Regions from separate parts of the Streptomyces sp. NPDC111628 genome, predicted to be linked through region 2. Evidence: riboswitches for the same ligand, from Rfam matches in the RefSeq annotation. Region 2 holds a riboswitch; the other holds the start of a gene.
What was found. A riboswitch is a leader RNA that binds a small molecule or an ion and turns the genes downstream of it on or off. The one in region 2 is predicted to bind cyclic di-AMP.
Positions count from the first base shown of each region.

Region 1 (7,120 bases), on a different contig from region 2:
CGGCAGCATGCCGGGCCACTACACCGGCACCCACGAGGCGACGGGTTCGTACGACGCCACCCAGTGGTCCACCGGCGGCGAGCAGGCCCCGCAGTACGACGCGTACGCGGCCCAGCACCACGCCGCCTACGACACCGGCGCCTACGACACGACGGCGTGGACGTCCGGATACCAGCAGCACGAGGCCGTACCGCCGCACGGCGCGGGCGCCGAGGCCACCGGACAGTGGGACACCGGCGCCTGGAGCCACCCGGACCAGTCCGGCGCTCCGGTCGACGCGACCCAGCAGTGGGGCTGGGGCACGCAGACCTTCGACACCGGCGCCCACGAGACGAGCACCTTCGCGACCGGCACCTTCCACACCGGCGCGTTCGCGGGCGGCCCCGTGGACACCGGCGCCTACGACGCCACGCAGTGGAACGCGGACCCCGCGGCCCCCGGCGCGATCGAGGACCCGGCCCGCCCGGCCGGGCACCCCGCACCGGACGACGAGGCGCCCGTCGACCTCGACGCCGAACCCGCCCCGTACGACGGCCAGTTGGCCGCCACCGGCGAACTCCCCGCCGTGACCGCCCTGCTGGACGACCAGGAAGAGGTCACGCCGGCCGCGCGGATCCCGGCCGCCCGCACCGGCTCCCGCGCCGGGGCGCGCTCCCGTCGCCGCCAGCCCGCCAAGCGCTCCGCACTGCTGACCATCGCCGTGCCGTCGGCCTGCGTGATGAGTGTCGCCGGTATCGCGGCCGCCTCCGTCGGCAGCCTGACCGGCGACGAGGGCACGGAGAGCGCGGCGTCCGCGCCGGACCCGGGCAACGCCAAGGCCGCGCCGGTGAAACCGTCCGCCGCCAACAACAAGCTGGACACCCAGCTCACCAGCCTGGCCGCCGGGGCCGACGACTTCGCCGACCGGGCCAGCCGGACGCAGGAGCGCATCGACCTCAAGGCCCAGCAGGCCGCCGAGAAGAGGCAGGCGGCGGAGGAGGCGGCCCGCAAGGAGCGGCTGCGCCCCAAGTTCGCGCTCCCGGTGGCACAGCACGGCCTCAGCGCGTACTACGGGCAGGCCGGCATCAACTGGATGTCCGTCCACACCGGCATCGACTTCCCCGTGTCGTACGGGACGAAGGTGATGGCGGCGACCGACGGCACCGTGCGGACGCAGTACAACAGCGCGTACGGCAACATGATGATCGTGACCGCGAAGGACGGCACGGAGACGTGGTACTGCCACCTCTCCAGCTACCAGGTCCCCTCCGGTACGACCGTGAAGGCGGGCGACGCGATCGCGTTCTCCGGCAACTCGGGCAACTCGACCGGTCCGCACCTGCACTTCGAGGTGCGCCCCGCGGGCGGTTCGTCGATCGACCCGCTTCCCTGGCTGCGCAGCCACGGCATCAGCCCGACGTGACGCCGTAACGTCTCAGCAGCCCGGGCCGGGCCGGACCCGGGCCGACGCCCGGGCCCGCCGCCCGCACCGGGCCGCCCCATGCCGCGCCGTTAGAGCTTCTCCACCGGCGCGTACCGCAGCAGCAGCCGCTTCGGCTTGGTGTCCCCGAAGTCGATCGTCGCCTCGGCGTTCGACCCGGTGCCCTTGACGCCGACCACCGTGCCGAGCCCGAACTGGTCGTGCGTGACGCGGTCGCCGACCGCCAGCGAGACCGTCGGCTGCTCGGCGCCGGCCGACCTGCCCGTGGCGAAGCCGGACGCGCCCGATGCCGAGGACCGGGACCGCGACCGGGACGACGACAGCGAGGCCGCCACGCCCGAGACCGGAGCGGAGGGCGCGGGACCGTTCGCCCCGGTGCGCTTCCACTCCAGGTGCGGGGCCGGGATCTCCTCCAGGAACCGGGAGGGCGGGTTGTACGACGGCTGTCCCCAGGCGCTGCGCAGCGTCGACCGGGTCAGGTAGAGCCGCTCACGCGCGCGTGTGATGCCGACGTAGGCGAGGCGCCGCTCCTCCTCCAGCTCCTTGGCCTGGCCGAGGGCGCGCATGTGCGGGAAGACGCCGTCCTCCATGCCGGTGAGGAAGACGACCGGGAACTCCAGGCCCTTGGCGGTGTGCAGGGTCATCAGGGTGACGACGCCGTCGCCGTCCTCCTCGTCCGGGATCTGGTCCGAGTCGGCGACGAGCGCGACCTTCTCCAGGAAGTCGGCCAGCGTCCCGGTCTCCTCGCCCTCGGCCCGCTCCTGCTCGAACTCCAGGGCGACGGCGGCGAGTTCCTGGAGGTTCTCGATGCGGGTCTCGTCCTGCGGGTCGGTGGAGGCCTGCAACTCGGCGAGGTATCCGGTGCGTTCGAGGATCGCCTCCAACACGGTCGCCGGTCCTGCGCCGGACTCGACGATCGTACGGAGGTCCTCCATGAGCGTGTTGAACCGCTTGACGGCGTTCGCGGAGCGCGCGGCCATGCCGTACGCCTCGTCGACGCGCTTCAGCGCCTGCGGGAAGCTGATCTTCTCGCGCTGGGAGAGGGCGTCGATCATCGCCTCCGCACGGTCGCCGATGCCGCGCTTGGGGACGTTGAGGATGCGGCGCAGCGGCACCGAGTCCTCCGGGTTGGCCAGCACCCGCAGGTAGGCCAGGACGTCCCGGACCTCCTTGCGCTCGTAGAAGCGGACACCGCCGACGACCTTGTAGGGCAGGCCGGTGCGGATGAAGACCTCTTCGAAGACACGGGACTGGGCGTTGGTCCGGTAGAACACCGCGACGTCGCCGGCCTTGGCCTCGCCCGCGTCGGTGAGGCGGTCTATCTCGTCGGCGACGAACTGCGCCTCGTCGTGCTCGGTGTCGGCGACGTACCCGGTGATCTGGGCGCCGCTGCCCTGGTTGGTCCACAGGTTCTTGGGGCGGCGGGACTCGTTGCGCTCGATGACCGCGTTGGCGGCGCTGAGGATGGTCTGCGTGGAGCGGTAGTTCTGCTCCAGCAGGATCGTCGTCGCGTCCGGGTAGTCCTCCTCGAACTGGAGGATGTTGCGGATGGTGGCGCCGCGGAAGGCGTAGATCGACTGGTCGGCGTCGCCCACCACGCACAGCTCGGCGGGCGGCACCTCGGCCTCGGGCGGCACGTCGACGGGGTGCTCCGAGGGCACGCCGACCAGCTCGCGCACCAGCGCGTACTGGGCGTGGTTGGTGTCCTGGTACTCGTCGACCAGGACGTGCCGGAAGCGGCGTCGGTAGTGCTCGGCGACGTCCGGGAAGGCGCGCAGCAGATTGACCGTGGTCATGATCAGGTCGTCGAAGTCGAGGGCGTTGGCCTCGCGCAGCCGCGACTGGTACATCGCGTAGGCCTGCGCGAGCGTCTTCTCGAAACCTCCCCCAGACTCCGTCTGGGAGGTGCCCCCAGCGGCCTGGGCGGCGAAGTCCTCCTCGTCGATCAGCTCGTTCTTCAGGTTGCTGATCTTCGCGCTGAAGGACTTCGGCGGGAAGCGCTTGGGGTCGAGGTCCAGGTCGCGGCAGACCAGCGCCATGAGCCGCTTGGAGTCGGCGGCGTCGTAGATCGAGAACGACGAGGTGAAGCCGAGCCTCTTCGACTCGCGGCGCAGGATACGCACGCACGCGCTGTGGAAGGTCATCACCCACATCGCGTTGGCGCGCGGGCCGACGAGCTGCTCGACGCGCTCCTTCATCTCGCCCGCGGCCTTGTTGGTGAAGGTGATCGCGAGGATCTGGCCCGGGTGGACGCTCCGCTCGGCCAGCAGGTGGGCGATGCGGTGGGTCAGCACGCGGGTCTTGCCGGAACCGGCACCGGCCACGATGAGCAGCGGGGAGCCGGAGTGGACGACGGCGGCGCGCTGGTTCTCGTTCAGCCCCTCCAGGAGCGCGGCGGCGTCCAGGGCGGGGCGCGGGGCGCCGTCCCGGTAGTGGGTGTCCCGCTCCGGGGGCGCGTCGAACTTCCCGCCGAACAGATCGTGCGGCACCGGCTCCGGTCCGTGCTCGTCCTCGGGCGGCGGCGGGGGTTCCTCCTCGTGACCCCGGGGGGTCTGGAGGTTCGCCAGGAAGCTGTCGTCAAAGAGGCTGCTCATCGCTCTCCGAGTCTAGGGCGCCCCACCGACAACCCGGTGCCACCCCGGAAAATGCCCGCCGCCCCTCGGCGCGGGCACACCCTGCGACCAGCGGAACCACGAAGAGTGACGCCCGCGGCCGCCCCGGAGCCACCCGAACGAAAGGTCACGAAAATGTATCGGGCATATCACCCACCAACCTTCACAGCGGCCACACGAGTTGGCTACGGTGCGGGGCAGGCCGCTCGACCCCCTCCGGCGAACCTCGCCGGTCCGCGCGGCCTCCGCCGAGTCCGACGTGCCCGCACGGCACCCGGAGCCGGGGACCCACCGAGACCTTGGGGTGAATCGGCCGCACCGCCCTCGACGAGACGCGAGGACGGTCACGCCGTAGGGCAACCCTTCCGAACCACCGCCCGAACCCGACAGCTAACCCGGTAGGCGGAGCACTGGAAGGAGTCGCCTCCTTGGCGTCGCACCGCAAGTCGCGTCCCACCGGTACCCGCGTCGCGGGCATACGGACCCCGGCCCTCGCCACCGCGGCCCTCACCTCCGTCGCCCTGCTGTCCCAGACGGCGAACGCCACGCCGTCGGACGACCGGCCGACCCTGGAGGAGGTCGAGAAGAAGGTCGACGACCTCTACCGCCAGGCCGGGTCGGCGACCGAGAAGTACAACGCGGCCAAGGAGAAGACCACCAAGCAGCGCAAGAAGGTCGACGGCCTCCTCGACGACGTCGCCCAGCGCACCCAGAAGCTCAACGACGCGCGCGAGGAGCTGGGTTCCTTCGCCTCCGCCCAGTACCGCACGGGCGCCTCGGTCCCGGAGACCGCGACGCTGCTGCTGGCGGACTCGCCGCAGGACTACTTCGACCAGAACCAGCTGATGAACCGGCTCACCGGCCGGCAGAAGACCGCCGTCGACGACTACGTCACGCAGCAGTCCGAGACGATGAAGAAGCGCCGGGAGGCCACCGAGAGCCTCGAGACGCTCACCGACTCGCAGACCGATCTGAAGACGGCCAAGTCGACCGTCCAGAAGAAGCTGGCCACCGCGCGGGAGCTGCTCTCGGAACTGACCGCCGAGGAGAAGGCCCGGCTGGCGGCGATCGAGAAGAAGAAGCAGGAGGAGGCCGAGCGCAAGGCCGCCGAGCTGGCGAAGCAGCAGGCGGCGCAGGAGGAGGCCGAGCGCAAGCGCCGGGAGGAGGCCGCCCGGCAGGAGAGCGGCTCCGGGTCCTCGGGGACCTCCGGCGGCACCGGCTCGTCGGACTCCTCGGGCTCGTCGACGCCGGGCACCTCGACCGGCACCAAGGCCGAGAAGGCGATCGCCTTCGCCCGCGCCCAGATCGGCAAGCCGTACGTCTGGGGCGCCACGGGCCCCGGTTCCTACGACTGCTCGGGCCTCACCCAGGCCGCCTGGAAGGCCGCCGGCGTGACGCTGCCGCGCGTCACCTACGACCAGGTCAACGCGGGCACCACCGTCTCCGTCTCCCAGGCGCAACCCGGTGACCTGGTCTTCTTCTACGACGACATCAGCCACGTCGGCCTGTACATCGGCGACGGCATGATGATCCACGCCCCGAAGCCGGGCGCGTACGTCCGCGAGGAATCGATCTTCTACGACGGCGAGTCGTCGATCTACAGCGTGGTGCGCCCGGGCTGATCGGCGAGGTATTTAGCATCGGGCGCATGTCATCGGCCACCCATCCCTCCGCGCTGCGCGCCTGGTGGGCGCAGCGTCCACCGGCGGCCGGGGCCGCGGTGATGGCGACCGGCATCGTGTCGGTCGCCCTGCATCTGACGGGCCGCGAGGTCCTGTCCCGGATCGCCCTGGTGCTGGCCTGCGGCGCCTGGCTGATACTGGCGGCGAACTTCGTCTACCTGCTGCTGGCCGACCGGGTGCAGTGGGTGCAGCGGGCGGGGACGCCGGGGGCGCTCACCGCCGTCGCCGCGACGACCGTGCTCGGCACCCGTTTCTCCCTGCTCGGCTGGTCGCTCCTGGCGGCGGTGCTGCTGGCGCTGGCGGCCCTGCTGTGGCCGTGGCTGCTGTTCCTGGTGGTGCAGCACTGGGGGCGGCGGATGCCCGGGGCGGTGTTCCTGGGCTGCGTGGCCACGGAGGGGCTCACCGTGCTCGCCGCCACGCTGGCCGCGGCCACCTCGACGCCGTGGCTGGCGCACGCGGCGCTGGTGCCGTTCTGGCTGGGGATCGTGCTCTACCTGATCGCGCTGTTCCGCTTCGACCTGCGACAGGTGGCCCGGGGGGCCGGGGACCACTGGGTGGCGGGCGGCGCGCTCGCCATCTCGGCGCTCGCGGGTGCCAAGCTGCTCGCGGCGGCCGGGACCGGCATGTACCTGTGGAACGCGGACGACCAGGCCGTCCTGCACGACGTGACCGTCCTCCTGCTCACGCTCGACCTCGCCTGGTACGCCGTGCTCCTGGCCGCCGAGATCGCCTGGCCCCGCCCGCGCTACGACGTGCGCCGCTGGTCGACCGTCTTCCCGCTCGGCATGACGGCGGCGGCGACGCTTTCGGTGTCCGTCGTCGTCGACGTCCCGTGGCTGGACGCGCCCGGCCGGGCGCTGCTGTGGATCGCGGTGGCCGGGTGGCTGGCGGTCGCGGCGGGGGCGGTCGGCCGGGCCCGGGCCGGGCTGCGGTCCGCGGGCGAGGGCTCGGGGGCGGCCGTCAGGTCCACAGCACCGCGATGAAGACGTTCACCACCGTCAGCGCGCCCACCAGGCCGAACAGCGGCTTGTCCACCTTCTCGTCGTCGCGCTTCACGTAGACCAGACCCAGGATCACGATCAGTACGGCGAGCTTCACGCCGATCTTGACGTTGTCCACGGAGTAGTCCTGGGCCTGGTTGAGGCCGACCAGGACGGCACCGGTGACCAGCATCGTCAGCGCGCCGTGCAGCATCGCGGGGGTGAACCGGGCCGCGCCCTGGCCCATCGCCTTCATCTGGGTGAGGAAGCCGCCGAGGAGCGAGGCGATACCGATGATGTGCAGGCCGACGAAGAGGTGGATGAGTACGTCCATGAGGCCGGAGCCTAATGAGGGGCCCGACAGGCACGGACACCGGCCCGCCCCGGCCCTCCCATAACAGCTCACGTCCCCCACCCGCCCCCGGT
Region 1 covers NZ_JBVKBZ010000001.1:641,059-648,178, reverse strand. The annotation lists gene ACZ7MF_RS03185 (M23 family metallopeptidase) at 1-1,402, shown strand, start outside; gene pcrA (DNA helicase PcrA) at 1,492-4,014, opposite strand; cyclic di-AMP (ydaO/yuaA leader) riboswitch at 4,269-4,454, shown strand; gene ACZ7MF_RS03175 (C40 family peptidase) at 4,461-5,654, shown strand; gene ACZ7MF_RS03170 (tellurite resistance/C4-dicarboxylate transporter family protein) at 5,681-6,697, shown strand; gene ACZ7MF_RS03165 (hypothetical protein) at 6,675-7,028, opposite strand.
Region 1: linked by a shared signal. The riboswitch ahead of ACZ7MF_RS03175 (C40 family peptidase) and the one ahead of ACZ7MF_RS25860 (M23 family metallopeptidase) in region 2 are both predicted to bind cyclic di-AMP.

Region 2 (7,120 bases):
GAGCCCGCCTGGTCGCGTGGGTCAACGGCGACTGGGGCTGACCCGGCCGGGCCGGCGAAGGGCCTGCGCCATCCAGGGCTGGAAGGGCAGGTGACCGGGGACGACCTGCCAGTCGTTGAGGGTCCAGACCAGGCGCCAGTACCGCTCGACGAGCGGGTCGTGCCCCGCCTCGAACCGCCCGGCCAGCCACGCCCGCAGCTCGGGGCCGTCCGGGCGGTCGAGTACGGCGGCGAAGCGCGCCACGACGGCGTCGACGACCGGGGCGGCCTCGTCGCCCTCGGGATCGATGCCCGCCGCCCTCGCCCCGGCGACCGTCTCCCGGACGAAGGGGATGAGCTCCGCCACCGCCTCGGGGGCCACCCCCGGCACCACGTCCTCGTCGGCGGGCGGGAGGGCCGCACGGGCCATGCGCTCGCGGAAGTCGTCGTCGGCGACGAGTTCGGCCAGCTCCACCCAGGCGGAGAGCTGGGCGTCGGAGGGCTCGTCGGGGAGTTCGGGCAGGGCGGTGCGCAGGGCGGCGGCGGCGTCGCGGGCGTGGGGCGTGCCGGCCTCCAGGGCGGCGATGAAGTCGCCGATCAGGCGCCGTCGTTCGTCGGAGGTGAGGCGGGCGATCCGGTGCATGAGAACTGTCTCCTCGGGGCTGGCGTCGCGCCGGGCAACGAGCCGCAGCACGCTGTGCCGCAGCCGCAGCGCGCGGATCTGCAGGGCGGTGGCGTCGGCGTGCGCGGCGGCGACCTCGGCGACGGAGAGGTCACCGTCCAGGACGCGGCGGACCGTGGCCAGATCGACGTCCAGCTCCCGCAGGACGCAGATGAGGCGGAGCCGGTCGAGGGCCGCGTCGCCGTAACGGCGGTAGCCGGCCGGGGTGCGGTCGGTGGGGGGCAGCAGTCCGGTGTCCGAGTAGAACCGGATCGTCCGTACGGACACGCCGGTACGGGCCGAGAGTTCACCGATCGAGTGCGGGGGCGTCGCGCCGTTCATGAGCCCACCCTGCGGTCTCCAGCCACTGGAGAGTCAAGGCGGGGCGTCAGCCGGAGGGCTTGTCCTCGTCGTCGGCGGCGGGCGGCCGCTCCACGACGAACGACCCCTTGCCGCGGACGGTGACGACGAGCCCCCGTTCACGGAGCTCCTGCGCGGCCCGGCGCGCGGTGAGTCGCGCCACGCCGTACTCGCCGACGAGACGGAGGTCCGGCAGCTCGCCGAGGGGGCGGCGCCTGTCCACGGACCACGGTGAACCGTAGCGGCGGCAGCGCCGCCTAGTGTGTGCCCGCCGGAACCCGCCGCCCGTCTGCCTCCCGGAGTGCCACCCATGCCGCTTCCCCACGTCCTTCTCTCCGCCGCCGTCTCCCTCGACGGCTACCTGGACGACACCGGCCCCGAACGGCTGCTGCTCTCCAGCCCCGCCGACTTCGACCGGGTGGACGAGGTGCGGGCCTCCGTGGACGCGATCCTGGTCGGTGCCGGGACGGTCCGGGCCGACAATCCGCGGCTGCTGGTGAACTCGGCCGAGCGGCGGGCGGCCCGGGTCGCGGACGGAAGGGCGGAGTACCCGCTCAAGGTCACCGTCAGTGGCAGTGGCGAGCTGGATCCGGCGGCGCGGTTCTGGCACACGGGCGGGGACAAGGTCCTGCTGACCACGGACGACGGCGCCCGGCGGGCCCGCGCGCTCGGGATCGGTGCCGATGTGGTGTCCCTGGGCCCGGACCTCGACTGGCACGCCGCGCTGGAGTACCTCCACGACCGGCGGGGCGTGCGGCGGCTCATGGTCGAGGGGGGCGGGACCGTCCACACCCAGTTGCTCCAGCAGGGACTCGTCGACGAGCTCCAGCTCGTCCTCGCGCCGCTCCTCGTCGGGGACCCGGCCGCGCCCCGGCTGTTCGGGCCCGGTGCCTACCAGGGCGGGCGGCTGCGGCTGGTCGAGACGCGGCGGATCGAGGACGTCGTGCTGGCGCGGTACCTGCCGACCGCACCCGGCACCGGTGACCGCGTCGCCGCCGCCGACCGGCACTGGCTGGCGCTCGCCTGCGAACTGGCCGAGCTGTGTCCGCCGTCGGACACCGCGTTCAGCGTGGGGGCGGTCGTGGTCGCCGCCGACGGGAGCGAGCTGGCGCGGGGGTACTCGCGGGAGGGCGGTGATCCGGTCGTGCACGCCGAGGAGGCCGCGCTCGCCAAGGTCGGCCCGGAAGACCCGCGGCTCGCCCGCGCCACCGTGTACAGCAGCCTGGAGCCCTGTGCCCGCCGGGCCTCGCGGCCCGCGCCCTGCGCCCGGCTGATCCTCGACGCCGGGGTGCGCCGGGTCGTCACGGCCTGGCGGGAGCCGGACACCTTCGTGGCGGGAGCGGACGGCAGCGGGGTGCTCACCGCCGCGGGTGCCGTCGTCGTCGTACTGGCCGAGTACGCGCAGCGGGCGAAGGCGCCCAACCGCCACCTGGAGGGGTAGGGAGAGCGGGGCGAGGAGATACCGATGTGCATTCCGCCCCCGGGATGACGTACAGTGGTGAACACAACGACGCGGGGTGGAGCAGCTCGGTAGCTCGCTGGGCTCATAACCCAGAGGTCGCAGGTTCAAATCCTGTCCCCGCTACTGAAGGCCGAGGGCCGGAATCCGAAAGGGTTCCGGCCCTCGGTGCGTTTCCGCAGGTGCCCCGTGTCATCCGGTCGGCCCCTCACCGCTCGCCGCCCGCCCCCGCCCCCGGAACCCTGGAGTCCGGGACGGCAAGCGGCGCGGACGTACGGGGCGGCGGGAGACGAGTGGTGCGGCCAGGTGACGTGGACGACGAGGGAGCGGCCGCCAGGGCCGGTGGCAGGCTCCCCGGCGATCCCGTGCCCGACCCGGGCCTCGGCGACGAGGCGCCGACCGGGCCGCCCCCGGGACCACCGCCCCGCCGGCGGGCCGGGTACGGGCGGACCTTCGTGCACGCGCTCCCCGTGCTGCTGATCGTCGTCGCCATCCTGTACGACATCTTCACCCCGAGGTACTTCACCGCCGGGCCCCTCTACACGGCCGCGCCCCTGATCGCCGCCCCCCTCTACTCGCGGCGCGGCACGGCGCTCACCGGCGTCGCCGTGGTCGCCGCGGTCATCGCGCTGCAACTCGGCAAGGGCGTCATCCACTACGTCGACTCCCTCACCGAGCTGATCACCATCGCGACGGTCGCCGTGCTCGCCGTCCTCGTGAACGGCATGGTCCGCCGCAGCAGCGAGCGCCTCGTCTCCGTCCGCGAGATCGCCGAGGCCGCCCAGCGCGCCGTCCTGCCCGAACCCGCCGAGCGGATGGCGGGCTTCGAGATCGCCGTCTGCTACGAGGCCGCGCAGGCCGACGCCTTCATCGGCGGTGACCTGTACGCCGTGCAGGACAGCGCCCGCGGCGTCCGGCTGATCGTCGGGGACGTGCGCGGCAAGGGCATGGGCGCGGTGGCCGCCGTCGCCGTCGTGATCGGCGCCTTCCGGGAGGCGGCCGAGCAGGAGGCGACGCTGGAGGCGGTGGCGCAGCGCCTTGAGCGGGCGCTGGCGCGCGAGGGCACCCGGCGCGACGGACTGGACGCCTTCGAGGGCTTCACCACCGCCGTCCTCGCCGAACTCCCGCACGGCGACGGCACCGTCCGCATCGTCAACCGCGGCCATCCGCCGCCCCTGCTGCTCTACGGCGACGGAACCCTCGGCCCGCTGCCCGCCCACGAGTCGGCGCTGCCGCTCGGCATGGGCGAGCTGGGCGTGTGGCCCGACCGGGCGGAGGAGGCCGCCTTCCCCGGCGGGGCCACGCTGCTGCTCTACACCGACGGGCTGACCGAAGCCCGCGACGCGAAGGGCGAGTTCTACGATCCGCAGGCGCGGCTGGCCGGCCGCGTCTTCCCGCATCCGGCGAGCCTGCTCGGCACCCTCGCCGAGGACGTGCGCCGGCACTCCGGGGGCGGCATGGCGGACGACATGGCGCTGCTCGCCGTCCGGCGTCCCCGGCCCGGCGATCATGATCATTGTCACGAGCCGTGACAGTACGACCCCCCTCCGCATAACAACTGATACACCGTCAGAAGAAAGTGCGGCGAAGAGGAATACTGAGGCCCGGTCAACTCGCCCGGTTTTCACCGGTCGTGAGGCGTACGTCCCGGCGGTATTCGGTAATGATCAAGAGGAACGGCTTGGAATCGGAGCCTCGCGTCTATTAACGTTCGATAACGCAGCGCGGTCGTCCCAGCCGTCACAGAAGGCGGCTCCGTGCGCACGCGCCGAATCCCGCAAGGGAACCGGGGAACCACCACATTGGGGTGAATCGGGCGTATGCCGTCGTGGAAACACGGTCGGCAGACACCCGTAGGAGACCTTCCTGCTCCGAACCCGTCAGCTAACCCGGTAGGCGAAAGGAAGGAAAGGAGTACGCCCACGTGGCGTCAAACCGGCCTGCCCCCGAGGCCCCGTCCGCGCCCAGTGGGCACGGCACCGACACCTTCGGCTACGACGGCTACCGCGCCGAAGAGGGTCCCTGGGAGGAGTGGAATCCCACCGCGGAGTCCATCCGTCCCGTACGCGGCCGGCACCGCGTGGCCAAGCAGCGCGGCGGACTCGCCCGCAGCTCCACCGTCCTCGGCGTCGGTGTCATAGCCGCCGTCGGAGCGGGCGGCATGGCCAGCGCGCAGACCGGCAAGCCCCCGGTGTCCATCTCCATGCCGGACCTGCCGAACGTCGGCTCGCTCCTTCCCGGCGACGACGAGAAGTCGGAGCCCGAGGGTTCCGCCACCCCGCTCAGCGGCATCACCCAGGCCGCCGCCGCCGACAGCGCGGAGGGCACCGACACCACCGGCGCCGGTGAGTCGCTGCGGGCCCGGATCATGGCGCAGGCCGAGCAGCAGCAGGCGCAGGTCGAGACCAAGGCCGCCGCCGAAGCCGCCGCCGCGGCCGAGAAGAAGGCCGCCGACGCCGCCGCCAAGGCGGAGAAGGAGGCCGAGGAGAAGGCCGCCGCCGCCAAGAAGAAGGCGGAGGAGGAGGCCGCGAAGAAGGCCGAGGCCGAGCGGCTCGCGAAGCTGGCCAAGCAGTACACGCTGCCGACCTCCTCGTACACGATCTCCTCCACGTTCAACCAGGCCGGCTCCCTCTGGGCCTCCGGTCACCACACCGGCCTCGACTTCGCCGCCCCCACGGGCACGCTGCTCAAGGCGGTGCACAGCGGCACCATCACGTCGGCCGGCTGGGACGGGTCGTACGGCTACAAGACCGTGCTCACCCTCGACGACGGCACCGAGCTCTGGTACGCGCACCAGTCCTCCATCAACGTCAGCGTCGGCCAGAAGGTCACCACCGGTGACGTCATCGGCCGCGTCGGCGCCACCGGCAACGTCACCGGCGCCCACCTCCACCTCGAGGTCCACACCGACGGCGGCACCGGCATCGACCCGATGTCCTGGCTGCAGAGCAAGGGGCTCACCCCCTGATCCGCGCCGCCCACGACGCGCCCCGCTGATCACCGGCGGTCCTGACGGCGACCCCCCGACGTCAGGGCTGCCGGTTTGCTGCGCTGCTGGTTTGCGGGGATTTTGCGTGCCTGCCGGAATCGCCCGCTCCGGCACGGTCGTTGACTCCCTACATGACTTCTCTGCGCAAGCTCGGCTCCTCCGACCTCGAGGTCTTCCCCCTCGCCCTCGGCGGCAACGTCTTCGGCTGGACGGCCGACCGTGACCGGTCCTTCGCCGTCCTGGACGCCTACACGGCGGCCGGCGGCAACTTCGTCGACACCGCCGACTCCTACTCCGCCTGGGTCGACGGCAACAGCGGCGGCGAGTCCGAGACCGTCCTCGGCCAGTGGTTCGCGGCCCGCGGCAACCGTGACGACGTCGTCCTCGCCACCAAGGTCAGCCAGCACCCCGAGTACCCGGGCCTGTCCGCCGCGAACATCAAGGCCGCGGCCGACGCCTCACTGCGCCGCCTGGGCACCGACCACATCGACCTCTACTACACCCACTTCGACAAGCCCGAGGTGCCGGTCGAGGAGATCGTCGGCGCGCTCGACGCACTGGTGAAGGCCGGCAAGGTGCGGCACATCGCCGCCTCCAACATCTCCGCCGAGCGGCTCGCGGCGTCCCTGGAGTTCTCCGACCGCGAGGGCCTCGCCCGGTACGTCGCCCTCCAGCCGCACTACAACCTGGTCTCCCGCGACACGTACGAGGGCGAACTGCGCGACCTCGCCGAGCGGGCGGGTCTCGCCGCCGTGCCGTACTACGCCCTCGCGGCCGGCTTCCTCACCGGCAAGTACCGGCCCGGCACGGAGGTGGACAGCCCGCGGGCGGGCGGTGCGGCCAAGCACCTGGAGACCGAGCGGGGCCGCCGGGTGCTGGCCGCCCTGGACGAGATCGCCGCGGCCCACGAGGCTCCCGTCGCCACGGTCGCCCTCGCCTGGCTGGCCGCCCGGCCGACCGTGGCGGCGCCGATCGCCTCCGCACGCACGGTGGAGCAGCTGCCGGCGCTGCTGGGCGTGGCCGAGCTGAGCCTGACGGAGGACGAGGTCGGGAGGCTGACCCGGGCGTCCGCCTGAGCGGGCGGTCCGCGCGCCGCGGACCTACGGCCGGTGGGGGCCGGGCGGGGCGTACGGGTGGTACGGCGGTGCGTACGGGTTGTGCGGGGCCTGTGTGGCGTAGGGGGCCTGCGGGGCGTAGGGGCTGGGTGCGGTACGGGGGCCGTATGCGCCGGCATGGGGACCGTAGGCGCCGTGCGTGCCGCCGTACGGATACGCCCACGGCGGCACCGGCACGGGCGGCGGGGCGGTGGCCCGGGCGGCGTAGTCCAGTGCCGGGCGGGCGAGGTCCCGCAGGTGCCACAGGGCGTCCAGCAGCGCCCGCTCCCGTACGGCGAAGTCGGCGCCCGCCCGGCCCCGGCGGCCCCGCTGCCGCAGGAACGCCACCGAGGTCGCGCAGGCCTCGTACCGAGCCACCGCCCGCGCCCCTTCCTTCCCGGCGTGCCGGCGGGCGTACTGCCGGGCAATGCGGCGGGCCCGCATCGAGCCGAGCGCGTACGGCTCCGCGGGCGTGAGCCAGCCGGCCATGACGTACGCGGGCAGCTCGGCCCGCACGGTGCCCAGTTCGCGCTGCCGGGTCCAGATCACCAGCCAGGTCAGCAGGCCGAAGGACGGCAG
Region 2 covers NZ_JBVKBZ010000005.1:20,339-27,458, reverse strand. The annotation lists gene ACZ7MF_RS25890 (hypothetical protein) at 1-41, shown strand, start outside; gene ACZ7MF_RS25885 (MerR family transcriptional regulator) at 22-981, opposite strand; gene ACZ7MF_RS25880 (GntR family transcriptional regulator) at 1,028-1,222, opposite strand; gene ACZ7MF_RS25875 (dihydrofolate reductase family protein) at 1,310-2,440, shown strand; tRNA gene ACZ7MF_RS25870 (tRNA-Met) at 2,511-2,584, shown strand; gene ACZ7MF_RS25865 (PP2C family protein-serine/threonine phosphatase) at 2,770-3,990, shown strand; cyclic di-AMP (ydaO/yuaA leader) riboswitch at 4,215-4,372, shown strand; gene ACZ7MF_RS25860 (M23 family metallopeptidase) at 4,383-5,426, shown strand; gene ACZ7MF_RS25855 (aldo/keto reductase) at 5,579-6,523, shown strand; gene ACZ7MF_RS25850 (PrsW family intramembrane metalloprotease) at 6,548-7,120, opposite strand, start outside.